Regions from separate parts of the Streptomyces sp. NPDC014995 genome, predicted to be linked through region 2. Evidence: riboswitches for the same ligand, from Rfam matches in the RefSeq annotation. Region 2 holds a riboswitch; the other holds the start of a gene.
The links. Region 2 has a riboswitch for thiamine pyrophosphate ahead of thiC (phosphomethylpyrimidine synthase ThiC). Riboswitches for the same ligand answer to the same signal wherever they lie in the genome.
Positions count from the first base shown of each region.

Region 1: it holds a riboswitch for thiamine pyrophosphate, as region 2 does, so the genes downstream of both, ACF1A1_RS22500 (thiamine ABC transporter substrate binding subunit) here and thiC (phosphomethylpyrimidine synthase ThiC) in region 2, are expected to answer to the same signal.

Region 1 is NZ_JBIBVX010000011.1:123,200-131,093, forward strand. Features, by position in the region: gene ACF1A1_RS22480 (LOG family protein) at 1-911, shown strand, start outside; gene ACF1A1_RS22485 (LAETG motif-containing sortase-dependent surface protein) at 1,072-1,806, shown strand; gene ACF1A1_RS22490 (ABC transporter ATP-binding protein) at 1,963-2,982, opposite strand; gene ACF1A1_RS22495 (ABC transporter permease) at 2,982-4,583, opposite strand; gene ACF1A1_RS22500 (thiamine ABC transporter substrate binding subunit) at 4,622-5,704, opposite strand; TPP riboswitch at 5,786-5,893, opposite strand; gene rlmN (23S rRNA (adenine(2503)-C(2))-methyltransferase RlmN) at 5,936-7,042, opposite strand; gene ACF1A1_RS22510 (hypothetical protein) at 7,213-7,839, opposite strand.
Region 2 is NZ_JBIBVX010000002.1:212,123-220,016, reverse strand. Features, by position in the region: gene ACF1A1_RS05380 (SsgA family sporulation/cell division regulator) at 1-323, shown strand, start outside; gene ACF1A1_RS05375 (YibE/F family protein) at 640-2,535, opposite strand; TPP riboswitch at 2,608-2,797, shown strand; gene thiC (phosphomethylpyrimidine synthase ThiC) at 2,790-4,586, shown strand; gene ACF1A1_RS05365 (VWA domain-containing protein) at 4,919-6,355, shown strand; gene ACF1A1_RS05360 (hypothetical protein) at 6,473-7,357, opposite strand; gene ACF1A1_RS05355 (metallophosphoesterase) at 7,551-7,894, opposite strand, start outside.

The DNA.
Region 1 (7,894 bases), on a different contig from region 2:
CCCGCGCCTCGGGCGCCCTGGTCTTCCCGCCCGTACCCGGTCTTTCCTTCGACCCCTACCGCGCCTTCGTCTACACCCCCGACGAGCTGTTCGAGTCGCTGGACGAGGGCGGCTACGAGGCGACGCCCGACGCGCTCACCTACGCCTGGTTCCAGCGGACGAAGTCCGACGGCGACGTGTTCGCCTCCATGCTCCGCTCGCTCCACGACGACGCCGTCTCCGACGCCCTCGACGAACTCCTCGTCGGCGCCCGTGTGGTGGGCGTCATGGGCGGGCACGCCATGGCCCGCGGGACGGAGGCGTACGCGGGTGCCGCCCGCCTCGGCCGGGAGCTCGCCCGCGCCGGCCTGACCGTGGCGACCGGCGGCGGCCCGGGCGCGATGGAGGCGGCGAACCTCGGTGCCTACTCGGCCCCCTTCCCCGACGACATGCTCGCCGGCGCCCTCCGGCTCCTCGCCCGGGCGCCGAAGTTCACGCCCTCGATCACCGACTGGGCGTCGGCCGCCTTCGAGGTCCGCACCCGCTGGCCGCGGGGCGGCCCCTCGGTCGGCGTCCCCACCTGGTTCTACGGCCACGAGCCGCCGAACCCGTTCGCCGCGCACATCGCCAAGTACTTCTCCAACGCCACCCGCGAGGACGGCCTGCTGGCCCGCTGCACCGCGGGGGTCGTCTTCCTGCCGGGCGCCGCCGGGACCGTACAGGAGATCTTCGACAGCGCGACGCCCAACTACTACAAGTCGCGTGGGGAGCCCACGCCCATGGTGCTCGTCAACCGCGCGCACTGGACGGAGCGGCTGCCCACGTGGCCGCTGCTGCGGGCGCTCGCCGAGGAACGCGCGATGGAGCACCGGATCGCCCTGGTCGACCGGATCGAGGAGGCTCCAGAGGCGTTGAAACGTCTCGGCGGTTAAAGCGCGGGCAAAGGCAATGGTCCCGAAGCGTCCACACATTGACAGTACTTATGGAACGCTTATAGACCTGTGAGCCTCCCGGGGATGCTGTCGCCCACCGCACAGGGGGCGTCACCTCCCCCTCCACCCCCCGCAGTTGCGCATCACGTAAAGGACAAACGTGTCCCCATCCCGCCGTACCGCCGCTCGTTCGGTGCGCATGCTCGGCGTCACCGCCGCCTCGGCCGCCCTCGTCCTCGGGGCCTCCGGCTCGGCGTTGGCCAGCGATATCACGGACTTCTCCGCCGCGGCCGCCTGTGACGGCGCGAAGGGCGTCATCACCGTCACCGACAAGGACCCGACGGGGACCCCGGCCGTCGTCACGGTGTTCCTCGAGAACAACGGCGCCGACCTCCGGCAGGTCGGCGAGCAGACGGTCGAGGGCTCGAAGAAGGGCGTCACCGTCACCTTCGCCGAGGACTGGGAGCCCGGCGCCGTCTACCGGATCCACGTCACGGCCACGAAGAACGACAAGGTCCTGGTCAACGCCGACATCGCAGGCAACCTGACCACCCCGGCCAAGGCCTGCACGGCCGACGACACGCCCACCACGCCCACCGGCCCGTCGGCGTCGCCGTCTCCGTCGGACTCCGCCTCCACCCCGGCCGGGACCGACTCCGGGACACCGGCCCCGCCGGCCTCGTCGCCTGCGGCGCCCTCGTCGAGTGACGGCACCGCGCCCGCGGACACCACCGTGAGCAGCGCCCCGTCGCCCGCGGTCGGTGAGTCCAACCTCGCCGAGACCGGCGCCAACTCCCACACCGGCCTGATCGTCGGCATCGCGGCCGTGCTGGTCGCCGTGGGCGGCGGCGCGGTGTTCTTCGGGATGCGCCGCCGGGGACCGGGCAGCCGCTGATCCCCCTACGGCCCGTCCCCCAGGGGGCGGGCCACCGGCGTCCCACCCGAGGCGGATGCCGCGGCCGGTGCGCTCCGGAGTACGCGGTTCGCCGGCCGCCGCCGGTGTCTCCCGCCGGGCGCCGACGGCCAGGTCGCCGGTGTGCGCGACGGCCGGTCAGTCGAGCACGACGACCTCGGCCGCGTCGAACGCCACCCCGACCGGGTCCCCGACCTCCGGCGCCAGCCGCAGCGCGCACGCCGCCTCCAGACGCGGCGCGTCCTCCGGCTGGAGGCGGACGGCGACATGGGTGCCCTTGAAGGTGCGGGCGGCGACCGTGCAGCGCAGGCCCTCGTCCGCGCCGACCAGCCGCACCCCGGCGGGCCGGACGAGCAGCGTGCGCGTCCCCTGCCCGGAACCGGCCGGCACCGGCACCTTGCCCCACGGCGTGTCCGCGGCCTCCCCGGCGACGCTCGCCTCCACCACGTTGTCGAAGCCGAGGAAGCGCGCCACGAACGCGTCCGCCGGCCGCTGCCACACCTCGAGAGGCGTACCGGACTGGGCGATCCGCCCGTCCCGCATCACCACCACCCGGTCGGCGAGCGCGAACGCCTCGCCCTGGTCGTGGGTGACCGCGAGCACGGTGGTGCCCAACCGCCCGAACAACTCGCGGAGTTCGACGACCAGCCGCTCCCGCAGCGACCGGTCGAGCTGCCCGAGCGGCTCGTCCAGCATCAGCAGCCGGGGCCGGGGCGCGAGCGCGCGGGCCAGCGCGACCCGCTGCTGCTCACCGCCGGAGAGCGAGGCGACGGCCCGGCCGGCGGCGCCCGGCAGCCCGACGAGGTCCAGCAACTCCCGTACCCGCTCGTCCTGGTGCCGCCTGGGAACGCCGTGCATGCGCAGCCCGAAGGCCACGTTGCCGCCCACGTCCCGCTGCGGGAACAGCTGATGGTCCTGGAACATCAGCCCGAGCTCCCGCTTGTGCGCGGGCACCCCCGCCTGGTCGCGCCCGTCGAGCACCACCCGCCCGGCGTCGAGGGGTTGCAGCCCGGCCACCGCCCGCAGCAAGGTCGACTTGCCGCTGCCGCTCGGCCCGAGCACGCACACCACCTCGTGCCCGGCGACGGCGAGGTCGACGGCGTCGAGCACCGCCCGCCCGCCGAACCGCACGGTCGCACCCTCGAGCCGCAGCAGCATCAGAACTCTCCCGTCCGGTCGGTCCGCAGCCGCTCCAGCACCAGCAGGGCCACCGCGCACACCAGCATCAGAATCGTGGAAAGGGCCATCGCCTGCCCGTAGTTGAGCTCACCGGCCCGGCCGAGGAGCCGCGCCACCGCGACGGGCAGCGTCGGGTTGTCGGGCCGTGCGATGAACACCGTCGCCCCGAACTCCCCGAGCGACACCGCGAAGGCGAACCCGGCCGCGACGAGCAGCGCCCGCCGCACCATCGGCAGGTCCACCTCCCGCCACACCCGCCAGGGCGACGCCCCCAGCACGGCCGCCGCCTCCCGCAGCCGTACGTCCACCGCCCGCAGCACGGGCAGCATGGTCCGTACGACGAAGGGGACGCCGACCAGCGCCTGCGCCAGCGGCACCAGGATCCAGGTGCCGCGCAGGTCCAGCGGGGGCTCGTCGAGCGCGATCAGGAAGCCGAAGCCGACGGTCACGGCGGAGACGCCCAGCGGCAGCATCAGCAGCGCGTCGAAGCCGCGGACGAAGCGTCCGGCGTCGCGCCGGGTCAGGGCCGCGGCCGCCGCCCCGCCGACCAGCACGGCGATGGCCGTGGCGGCGAGGGCGTACTCCAGGGAGTTGCCGATCGCGTCGATCGGCGGGACGAGGAAGACGTTGCCGTCGTCGCTGGTCAGCGCCCGGTAGTAGGCGAGGTCGGGCGCGTCCAGCGAACGTTGCACGAGCACCGCGAGCGGCATCAGGAGCAGCACGGCGACGGTGACCAGGACACCGGCCAGCAGCCCCCACTGCCCGGCCCCGCGCGGCCGTCGCGCCGTCACGGAGGCGTCCACCAGCCGCAGCGCGGTCTCCCGCCGCCGTACGGTCCAGGCGTGCACGGCGAGGATCGCGCCGACGGCCGCGAACTGCACGATCGTCAGGACGGCCGCCGTGGACAGGTCGAAGATCTCCGAGGTCTGCCGGTAGATCTCGACCTCCAGGGTCGAGAAGGTCGGCCCGCCGAGGATCTGGACCACGCCGAACGAGGTGAAGGTGAAGAGGAAGACCATGAGCGTGGCCGCCGCCACGGCGGGCGCCAGGGCCGGGAGCGTGACCTGACGCCAGGCGCGGAAGGGTGACGCGCCCAGAATCCGCGCCGCCTCCTCCTGCCGCGGGTCGAGCTGCGCCCACAGCCCGCCCACCGTCCGCACGACGACCGCGTAGTTGAAGAAGACGTGCGCGAGCAGGATCGCCCACACCGTGGTGTCCAGCCGTACGCCCCACAGCTCGTCGAGCAGCCCGCCGCGTCCGACGAGGGCCAGGAACGCCGTACCGACGACGACCGTCGGCAGCACGAACGGGACGGTCACGACCGCCCGCAGCACCTGCTTGCCGGGGAAGGCGAAGCGGGCGAAGACGTACGCGGCGGGCAGGGCGAGCAGGAGGGTCAGCGCGGTGGAGGCGAGCGCCTGCCAGGTGGTGAACCACAGGACGTGCCGGATGCCGGACTGTCCGAGCACGTCCCAGAGCCGCCCGAAGTGCCAGACCCCGTCGGCCCGGAGCCCGCGCGAGACGATCGCGGCGACGGGATAGGCGAAGAAGACCCCGAAGAACGCGACGGGCAGGACCATGAGCCCCAGCCGCGCCGCGCTCCCGCGTCGGGTGGCCCCTACTTCAGTACGAGCGAGGTCCACGACTTGACCCAGTCGTCACGGTCGGCGGCGATCTTCGCCGGGTCCATGGTCTCGGGGTCCTCGGCGGCGGGCCCGTACCGGGTGAACTCGACGGGCACGGCCGCGCCCTTCACCACCGGGTAGACGAACATGTTGAGCGGCATGTCCTCCTGGAACTCCTTCGAGATCAGGAAGTCGATCAGCGCCTTGCCGCCCGCGCTGTTCTCCGCGTTGCTCAGCAGCCCGGCGAACTCGATCTGCCGGAAGCAGGTGCCGGTCGCGACACCGGTCGGGGCGGTCGTCGGCTTCGGGTCGCCGTAGATGACCTCGGCGGGCGGCGAGGAGGCGTAGGAGACGACGAGCGGCCGGTCCGCCCCGGCCTTCCTGCCGCCTGCCGACCCGGAGAACTCCTCGTTGTACGCCTGCTCCCAGCCGTCGACCACCTTCACGCCGTTGGCCTTGAGCTTCTTCCAGTAGTCCTGCCACGCGTCGTCGCCGTACCGGGCGGCGGTGCCAAGCAGGAAGCCGAGGCCGGGCGAGGAGGTGGAGGCGTTCTCGGTGACCAGGAGGTTCTTGTAGGCGGGCTTGACCAGGTCGTCGAAGGAGGCGGGCGGGGCCAGCTTGTGGTCGGCGAAGTACTTCTTGTCGTAGTTGACGCAGATGTCGCCGTAGTCGACGGGCGTGACCCGGTGCTTTGCCGCGTCGAGCTGGTACCGGGTGTCGACCTGGTCGAGCCCCTTGGCCTCGTACGACTGGAACAGCCCGTTGTCGAGGGCCCGCGACAGGAGCGTGTTGTCGACGCCGAAGAAGACGTCGCCCTGCGGGTTGTCCTTGGTGAGGACGGCCTTGTTGACGGCCTGCCCGGCGTCGCCGTCCTTGAGGACCTTGACCTTGTAGCCGGACCGCTTCTCGAAGTCCGCGAGCACGCTCTTGGAGACGGCCCACGAGTCGTGGCTGACGAGGGTGACGGTCCGGGAGCCGCCGCTCGATCCCGTGTCGTCGGACGACGACGCACCGCACGCGGACAGCGTGACGAGACCGAGGCCGACGGCCGCGGCCATGAACGTCCTGGTGTGCACTGGATTCCTCCTGGAGGTGACCAGGAAGAGACGCGGCCCTGCCCGGGACCCGCGGGGGGGTGCCCGGGCAGGGCGCAACAGCTCGAGTGATGACCGAACTCCCTACCCAGAATGACCTGGGCGAGGTTCAGAGGGTCTGCGGCCCGGTTGCCGCACTCTCAGCGCTGTGGCGCTCCCCTGTCGGAATATGAAGGTGTCTGAATACCGATGGTGGTGCTTACGCCGGTCAGACTACCGCTCGGTGGCGGCGAGCTGACCACACGCCCCGTCGATCTCCTGGCCACGGGTGTCCCGGACGGTGACGGGTACCCCGTGCGCCGCGATGGCCTCGACGAACGCCTTCTCGTCCTCGGGCCGGGAAGCGGTCCACTTCGAGCCCGGGGTCGGGTTGAGCGGGATCAGGTTGACGTGCACCGGCCGGCCCTTGAGCAGCCGTCCGAGTCGGTCTCCCCGCCAGGCCTGGTCGTTGATGTCACGGATCAGGGCGTACTCGATGGACAGCCGCCGCCCGGACCTCTCGGCGTACTCGAAGCCGGCGTCGAGCACCTCGCGCACCTTCCACCGGGTGTTCACCGGGACGAGGGTGTCGCGCAGCTCGTCGTCCGGGGCGTGCAGCGAGATCGCGAGCCGGCACTTGAAGCCCTCGTCGGAGAACCGGTGGATGGCCGGCACCAGCCCGACGGTCGACACGGTGATCCCGCGCTGCGACAGCCCGAGCCCGTCCGGCGTCGGGTCGGTGAGGGCGCGGATCGCGCCGACGACCCGCTTGTAGTTGGCGAGGGGCTCGCCCATGCCCATGAAGACGATGTTGGACAGCCGGGCCGGCCCGCCCGGGACCTCCCCGTCCCTGAGCGCCCGCATCCCGTCCACGATCTGGTGGACGATCTCGGCGGTCGACAGGTTCCGGTCGAGCCCCGCCTGCCCGGTCGCGCAGAAGGGGCAGTTCATCCCGCACCCCGCCTGCGAGCTGATGCACATGGTGACCCGGTCCGGATACCGCATGAGCACCGACTCGACCAGCGTCCCGTCGAACAGCCGCCACAGCGTCTTGCGGGTGGTGCCCTGGTCGGTCGACAGATGCCGGACGACCGTCATCAGATCGGGCAGCAGCGCCTCACGCAGCTTCCCGCGCGCTCCGGCGGGGATGTCGGTCCACTCCGCCGGGTCGTGCGCGTACCGCGCGAAGTAGTGCTGCGACAACTGCTTCGCCCGGAACGGCTTCTCACCGATCTCCGCCACCGCCTCCTTCCGCTCGGCGGGCGAGAGGTCGGCGAGATGCCGCGGCGGCTTCTTGGCTCCGCGGGGGGCGACGAAAGTGAGTTCTCCGGGTGCAGGCATAACACGTCCAGTGTGGCAGATCATCTCCGGGACCCCAGGCCAGAGCGGGGTGGGGGTGGTCACCCGTGGGCGGCGTCTGTCAGCGTTGGTCGGCCTCGGACGGCCCAGGGACGGCCCAGGGCTCAGCCAGCCTCCGACTCGCCGTGTCCAGACAGCGACGCCACCACCCATCACTCCATCTGCACGGGAGCGACCGGGAGCTGCTCCTTGTAGGGCCATGTGAAGGTGCGGTCGGGCTCGAGGTGGGCGTCCCCCCAGTGGATGGCATGGATGCCGTTTTCGACGTCGGCCGTGAAGAACACACAGACCAGCCTGGTGGAAGCTCCCAGCTCCTCGAACACCTCGTGCAGCCCCAGATACTCCTCGGTCGCCAGGTCCTCATCGACGTCGAACAAGCCTTCCGGAGGCTGCGGCCCGTGCGCCCGGAACAGCCGGTGCCGAGTGGGCGACGCGTTGGCCGGCAGCCGGGCTCGGTCCAGGGGCCTCGGCCTGTCCGCGTACCGGAACGGGAAGAGTGCGTGATCATTGATCACCGCATACTCGTACCCGCGCACGTCTCGAACGGCTTCCCCCAGCTCACGCGCCGTCTCCGCCAGGTTCTCGCGCACCAGCCCTGCTAGGGCGACACCGTACGGACTCCGCTTCTTCAGTCCCGCAGCGAGGTGCGCGGCATGAGCTTTCCCGTGTGCCTTGGCCAGTTGCACCGGGACCGCAGCGGCAAGCGCGCCGGCATGCCGCCCGAACCGCTCGACGGCCCAGGCCGACGGCCCTACCGGATAGCCACCCAACACCGACATGCAGTGCTCCCTCCCCCAGGTCCCGCCTCAGAACTGTGTGACACGCACACGAAGG
Region 2 (7,894 bases):
TCACCTTTCACCTGCCCGGTGATGCCCCGGTGACCTGGGCCTTCGGTCGGGAGCTGCTCATCGACGGGGTGGGCAGACCGTGCGGTGAGGGAGATGTGCGGGTCTCGCCGGTCGACCCGGATGCACTGAGCGAGGTCCTGATCCGGCTCCAGGTCGGGAGCGACCAGGCGGTGTTCCGCTCCTCGGCGGCACCGCTCGTGGCCTTCCTCGACCGCACCGACAAGCTGGTGCCGTTGGGCCAGGAGGGTGCGCTCGCCGACTTCGACGCCCATCTCGACGAGGCGCTGGACCGGATCCTGGCGGAGGAGCAGAGCGCCGGCTGAGGGGTGCGGCGGCGAACGGTGGCGGAACGCTTCGGCAGGGGTGGGGCTGTGCAGGAACGCTTCTTCTGAGCGGCGGCGGTGCCCCGAACCCGCCCTGGCGCCGGGCCTCCGAGCAAGAGGGAGGTCCCGGCCCCGACACCGCGCTGCCGAGGATCGAGGAGGCGCCGATTTGCCGTGGGAGTGCGCCAAGCGCCGGACGTGCGGGCCGCACCAGCGATCGTGCAGGCCGCACAACGATCGCAGGCCGCACAGCGATCGCAGGCTGCCTAGCGATCGTGCGGGCCGGTCGTCGGTACCGGCTCGCACGCACGCCGCGTCAGCGCTTGCGTCGCCTGCCGCGACCGCCTCGGGCCGCCTGCGGCGCCGGGCCTGCCGTACCGGCCGGCGTCGCCCCCGGTGCCCCCTCCGGGGCCGTCCCGGTCGCCGTACCGGGCTGCGGTCGGTCGGCCGAGACCACCAGGGCCGCCAGGGCCGTGGTCACCGGCACCGACGCGACCAGCCCGATCGAGCCCACCAGCGTGCGCACGATCTCCTCGGCGACCAACTCGCTGTTGGCGACCGTACCGACGCTGCTCTGGGCGATCGAGAAGAGCAGCAGCAGCGGCAACGCGGCGCCGGCGTAGGCGAGGACGAGCGTGTTCACCACGGACGCGATGTGGTCGCGGCCGATCCGGATGCCGGCCCGGTACAGCCCGCGCCAGCCCATCGACGGGTTGGCCTCGTGCAGTTCCCAGACCGCCGACGTCTGGGTGACCGTCACGTCGTCGAGGACACCGAGTGAGCCGATGATGATGCCGGCGAGCAGCAGACCGCTCATGTCGATCGACGGATACAGGCCGTGGATGAGACCGGTGTTGTCGTCCGTGTTGCCGGTCAGCGCGGCCCAGTCGATGAACCACGAGCCGAGGACGCCGATCAGCAACAGGGAGATGAGCGTCCCGAGGACCGCGACCGAGGTGCGGGCCGAGAGGCCATGACACAGATAGAGCGCGATCAGCATGATCGCACTCGACCCCACCACCGCCACGACCAGTGGGTTCGAGCCCTGAAGGATCGCGGGCAGGATGAAGAAGTTCAGGATCAGGAAGCTGATGGTCAGCGCGACCAGCGCCATGACGCCCCGCAGCCGCCCGACGACCACGACGGCGACGGCGAAGATGGCGGCGAGCAGTCCCAGGGGAACGCGGCGGTTCACGTCGGTGACCGAGTACTGCAGGTCCTTCGGCGCGGAGGGCTCGTAGGCGACCACGACCTCCTGGCCCTCGCGCAACTGCCGTGACTGGTCCGGCTGCACGATCTCGGTGAACGTACGGCCCTTGTCGTTGCCGGTGTCCACCCGGATGGTGGCCCGCTTGCAGGTGCCGTTCGCCTGCTGCTGGGCGGAGGAGCCCTCGGCCGTGGAGGTGTCGCCGGTCGGGGTGTCGCCCGAGGCGTTCACCGACGAGCAGCTCACGCTCACGACCTCGGTGACTGTCGCGTGCTGGGTCTGCCGGTCGAAGCCGACTCCCGTTCGCTCGTGCGGCGGGGCACCGCCGGGCCACAGCACGACCAGCCCGGCCAGCACGGCCACGGCGAAGGGGATGAGGACGGCCGCGATGACCTTGCGCAGGTGCTGGGAGACGGGAGCGGCCGGGCCGTGACCATGGCTGTGCGAGTGCCCGTGCCCACCGCCGGAACCCGGGCCGTTGCCCCCACCGGGGCCCGGGCCGTTGCCGCCACCGGGACCCGGGCCATGCCCACCGCTGTGTCCGTCGCCGGGGCCGTGTCCGTGCCCGTGTCCGTGGCCACCGTCCTGCCCACCACCAGGACCGCGCTCGCCCCCACCGGGGCCTCGCCCGGCGCCACTGGAGCCGTACTCACCATCACCGAACCCATGCCCGGCGCCACGGGAGCCGCGCTCCCCGCCACCGGACCCGGGTCCGCCATACCCGCCGCCCGGCTGCTGATCGCCGTCACGCCTCTGCGCACCGCCGAAGCCAGGGCGACCGCCGCCGTATCCAGGACCCTGGGGCCGGCCGCTGCCGGCGAAATCGCGATCGTCTCCAGGGCCAGGACCAGGACCAAGACCAGAGCCAGGACTGGCACCGGGACCGGCATCGGGGCCATGGCCGCGGCTGCGGCCGGTGCCGGAGCTGGGGCCGTGGCCGCCTCCGGCACCCGTTCCGCGGGGCGGCTCGGGCGGTGGGTACGGGGGATGGTGTGTCGTGGTCACCGACCGATCATCGCAAGAACGACCGGGGCCCCCTGTTCACCGCGCCCGAATTGCCGCTAGCGTGGGGTCAACCTTTGCACACGCGGGAGCTCGGAGCACCGGGCTGAGAGGGCGCTGACCTCCGTCTTCGCGATGTTTCACGTGGAACGTCACCGGAATCGAGTGATGTTTCACATGAAACGTCGGCAGACGGTAGCCGCTGCGTCGACCGCTGAACCTGTTACCGGGTAATGCCGGCGTAGGGAGTAGGTCTCATGACCAACAAGGACGCACGCACGCCTGCCTCCACGCAGATCTCCACGGAGATCTCCGCCAACGGGGAGGCCGGGAAGTCCATCGGCTGGCACAAGGCGTATGTCGAGGGCGCACGCCCCGACCTGCGGGTGCCGGTCCGTCAGGTGCACCTCACCAACGGGCAGTCGGTCACGCTGTACGACACGTCCGGTCCGTACACCGATCCGCTCGTCGAGACCGACGTCCGCAGGGGCCTGCCGCCGCTGCGGGAGAACTGGATCATCGCCCGCGGCGACACCGAGGAGTACGCGGGCCGCCCCGTCCGTCCCGAGGACGACGGCATCAAGCACACCGCACCGCGCGGTGGGCTGCGCAACCTCGACGCCGTTTTCCCCGGGCGGCCTCGTCTGCCGCGCCGGAGCCGCGACGGCAAGGCGGTCACCCAGCTCGCGTACGCACGCCGGGGCGAGATCACGCCCGAGATGGAGTACGTGGCCATCCGGGAGAACGTGTCGCCCGAGGTGGTCCGCGAGGAGATCGCGGCAGGCCGGGCGGTCCTGCCCGCGAACGTCAACCACCCGGAGATCGAGCCGATGATCATCGGCAAGCGGTTCCTGGTGAAGGTCAACGCCAATATCGGCAACTCCGCCGTCACCTCCTCCATCGAGGAGGAGGTCGAGAAGATGACCTGGGCGACCCGCTGGGGTGCCGACACGGTCATGGACCTGTCCACCGGTCGCAACATCCACACCACTCGCGAGTGGGTGCTGCGCAACTCCCCCGTCCCCATCGGCACCGTGCCGCTCTACCAGGCCCTCGAGAAGGTCGACGGCAGGGCCGAGGAGCTGACCTGGGAGATCTACAAGGACACGGTCATCGAGCAGGCCGAGCAGGGCGTGGACTACATGACGGTCCACGCGGGCGTGCGTCTGCCGTACGTCCCGCTGACGGCGAACCGCAAGACCGGCATCGTCTCGCGTGGCGGCTCGATCATGGCGGCGTGGTGCCTGGCCCACCACAAGGAATCGTTCCTCTACGAGAACTTCGAGGAACTCTGCGAGATCCTCGCCGCCTACGACGTCACGTACTCGCTCGGGGACGGTCTGCGGCCCGGTTCGATCGCGGACGCCAATGACGAGGCGCAGTTCGCGGAGTTGCGCACGCTCGGGGAACTCAACCGGATCGCGAAGCGTTTCCATGTTCAGACGATGATCGAGGGCCCGGGACATGTCCCGATGCACAAGATCAAGGAGAACATCGACCTTCAGCAGGAGATCTGCGATGAAGCTCCGTTCTATACGCTCGGTCCGCTGACGACGGACGTCGCGCCGGCGTACGACCACATCACCTCCGGCATCGGTGCCGCGATGATCGCCTGGTGGGGCACGGCCATGCTCTGCTACGTCACGCCCAAGGAACATCTGGGCCTGCCCAACCGTGACGACGTCAAGACCGGCGTCATCACCTACAAGATCGCCGCCCACGCAGCCGACCTCGCCAAGGGGCACCCCGGTGCGCAGGAATGGGACGACGCGCTGTCCGACGCCCGCTTCGAGTTCCGCTGGGAGGACCAGTTCAACCTGGCCCTCGACCCGGACACGGCCCGTGAGTTCCACGACGAGACACTGCCGGCGGAGCCGGCCAAGACCGCTCACTTCTGCTCGATGTGCGGGCCGAAGTTCTGCTCGATGAAGATCTCCCAGGACATCCGCCGCGAACACGGCGGAACGCGCACGGAGATCGAGGAGGGGATGGCCCAGAAGTCGAAGGAGTTCGCGGCGGCGGGCAACCGGGTGTATCTGCCGTTGGCGGACTGACACCCACCCGCGTCGGTCCACCGGCTCGTGTCGGCCCGTCGGCTGCCGCCCACCCGGGGCGGGCTCGTCGGCGCGTCGGTCCGGGGTGGTGCTCTCCGGTTCCGGTGAGCCGAGGCGAGCGCCGCCCCTGTGCCCACGGCGACCGACCCGGGGCGTCGCGGGCACGCCCATCGCGTGCCGGCGGTGAGGTCCGGCCCGCCCGGCCCGTCCCCGGCCCGTTCAGTCCGCCCGGCCCGTTCGGCTCATTCGGCCCGTCCGGTCCGTCCGGTCCGTCCAGCCGTCCGGCCTCCCAAGAGGCTTGCTCGTGGGGCGTGGGTCGGCAGACTGGCCCCATGACAGCGCGATCCATGAGCAAGGGCGCCAATCTGCCGGTCGACGCGTCGGCCGTGCGCGTCGAGATCAGCTGGGCCGAGAGGGCCGGTGGGCCGGACGTCGACGCGTCGGCACTGTTGTTGACCGCGGCCGGGAGGGTGCGCGACGACGGCGACTTCGTCTTCTACAACCAGCCGCGGCATGCCTCCGATGCCGTGACCCACCTGGGGAAGCGCAGTGACGCCGGTGTCACGACGGACGCGGTGGAGGTGGACCTGCGGGCGCTGGAGAGTGCGGTCGCGCGTGTGGAGCTGTGTGCGTCGGCGGACGGGGGCACCTTCGGGCAGGTGAATGGTCTGACACTGAGGCTGCTCGACTCGGGGAGCCTGGCCGAGCTGGCGCGCTTCGAGATGCAGGGGGAGACGGAGACTGCGTTCATCGGCGGCGAGTTGTACCTGCGCGAGGGGAGGTGGAAGTTCCGGGCGGTCGGACAGGGGTACGCCTCCGGGCTCGCGGGACTGGCCACCGACTTCGGCATCACCGTCGATGACGAACCGTCAGAGACGGTCGCTCCCCAGGCAACGGTCACCTCCCCGGCGACGGCCCTCGCCCCGGCACCGTATCCCCAGGCACCGCCCGTCCACCCTGCCCCGCCGGTTTCCCCTCCGGCTCAGGCACCTGCCGGTCCTCGCCTGACGAAGGGCGAGGAGCGACTCCCCGTCGACATGCGCAAGCGGCTGTCCCTGCGCAAGGAGCAGGTGGCCGTCAGCCTGAGCAAGCGGGGAGCGACGGGTGTCAGGGCGAGGGTCGTGCTCGTGCTCGACGCCTCCGGATCCATGGCCTTCCTCTACTCCCGGGGCGTGGTCGCGGACGTCGTGGAACGCATGGCGGCGGTGGCGGCCCAGCTCGACGACGACGGCGAGATGCAGGCCTGGACGTTCGCCTCCCACGCTGCCCGCCTGCCCGACCTGCGCCTGGGTGAACTCCCCGAGTGGCTGCGGCTGCATGTGCGGGTGGGGGAGATCAACCTCTTCCGTCGTGGCAAGAAGCCGAGGAGGGGCCTGGAACCCGGGCAGGTCGACATGCGGACGGTCGGTATCCAGAACGAGGAGCAGAAGGCGATCGCCCAGGTCAGAGAGTATGTACGGGAGAACCCGGCGGCCGCCCCGACCCTGGTGCTGTTCTTCTCCGACGGCGGTGTCTACCGGGACGCCGCGATCGAACGGGAACTGCGTGCCGCGGTGGAGGAGCCGATCTTCTGGCAGTTCGTGGGCCTCGGCCGGTCCAACTACGGGGTGCTGGAACGCTTCGACACCCTCCCCGGTCGCCGCGTCGACAACGTCGGCTTCTTCGCCGTCGACGACATCAGCACCGTCCCGGACCAGGAGCTGTACGACCGGCTCCTGTCCGAGTTCCCGTCCTGGATCACGGCGGCCGGCCGAGCGGGCATCCTCTGACCTCGCCAGGTCGCTCCCGGCAGCGAGCGGTGAGCCGGTCGCCGAGACCGGCAGTTCCCCGATTTCAGCCGGGCGTACGGCTTGCGCTCCCCTTCGGCGGGGGCGCAAGCCGAAGGCCTATTCCGGCTGGTTTTCCGGGCCTCCGAAGTCCGGGCTGGTGTAGTCCGGGCTGCTGAAGCTGGGGCGGGAGCCGGCCGAGCGTCCGTCGCCGGGGCTGGTGAAGCCCGGACGGTCGTAGCCGATCTTCGGCAGACGGCCGGTGGGCGCCGGCGGGGCCGGTTCGGGGTGCAGTGCGGCGGCCGTGCCGGGGTCGGCGAGGGCCTCGCGCAGAAACGGCAGGATGCCCCGTCGCAGCAGGGCTTCCCGCCAGGCTTCCTTGGCGCGGGCGACCTCCTCGCTCAGTTCGCCGTACGGCCCGGCCTCCAGGGAGGGCCGGTTACGCAGGGCGGTGAGCAGGAGTCCGACGGTGGCGACGAGGATCGCGGCCGCGGCGATGCCCCCGAACGCCCAACCGGCGGTCACCATGGCCTGGGCGAACGACTGCTCGGGGTCGAGCATCCGGAGGACGTATCCGACGAGCAGGAAGATCACCGCGGCGGTTCCGGCGAGAACGGGGGTGAGGACGGCGGCGACGGCGACGGCGCCCGCTCCGGCGGTCTCGGCGACCTGGGCCGCCTCCCCCATGGTGGCGGCGAGCCCCATCCCGCCCACGCCCGGCTCACCGGAGCCGGACGCATGGGTGGGTGACGACGGGGTGGACGGCGCCGGGTGGCGCAGTTCCTCGCGGACCTTCACGTAGTGCTGGTACTCGGTCGCCGCGGCCGCCGTGATGAGTGCGGTGGCGTTGAGTGCCATGGTGCGCAGTTGTTCGGCGTTGAGCCGCTGGCCGACAGCGGCCAGTTCCGGGTGGTGTGGTGCGGAGCGCAGCGCCTCGTCGAGGATCCGCTCGTACTCCTGGCGGTCCTCGCTGTGCAGGTGCTGCGGAACGCTGTTCATGTGCATCCCCCGATGCTCCGTAGGGCTTGGGGCTCGCATGCCAACGAGCCGTCGGGCAGAAACGGAGGGGAGCCTGCTACGGATAAGCCGATGGTAGAGCGGCGACGGCATGAGGTAACAGGGGGTTTGCCGAAATTGGCCCCTGGCCTGCGGCGTCGTCGAACGCGTCCGGCGTGGCCGTCGCCGGACGCGTGAACGGTCAGACGGCGAGCGGCAGTTGCTGGACCAGCAGCTTTCCGGCCATCGTCACGCCGCCGTCCATCGCGATGGCGAGTCCGTCGGCGTAGACGTGCGGTCCCTCGACCACGGGGCCGGCCGTGTCCTCGCCGTCCTCGGAACCGACCTCGCCCAGCAGGTACGGGATCGGGCTGTGGCCGTGAACGATGCGGGTCCCGCCGTACGTATCCAGCAGTGACCGGACGGCGTCGGCGCCGCCCTCGTCGCGGAAGGAGAAGCGCTTGGTGAACTTGCGGAAGAGATCCCACACTTCGTCCGCGTCATTGCGGGTGATCGTCTCGCGGATGGTGTCGTTGACCGCCTCGA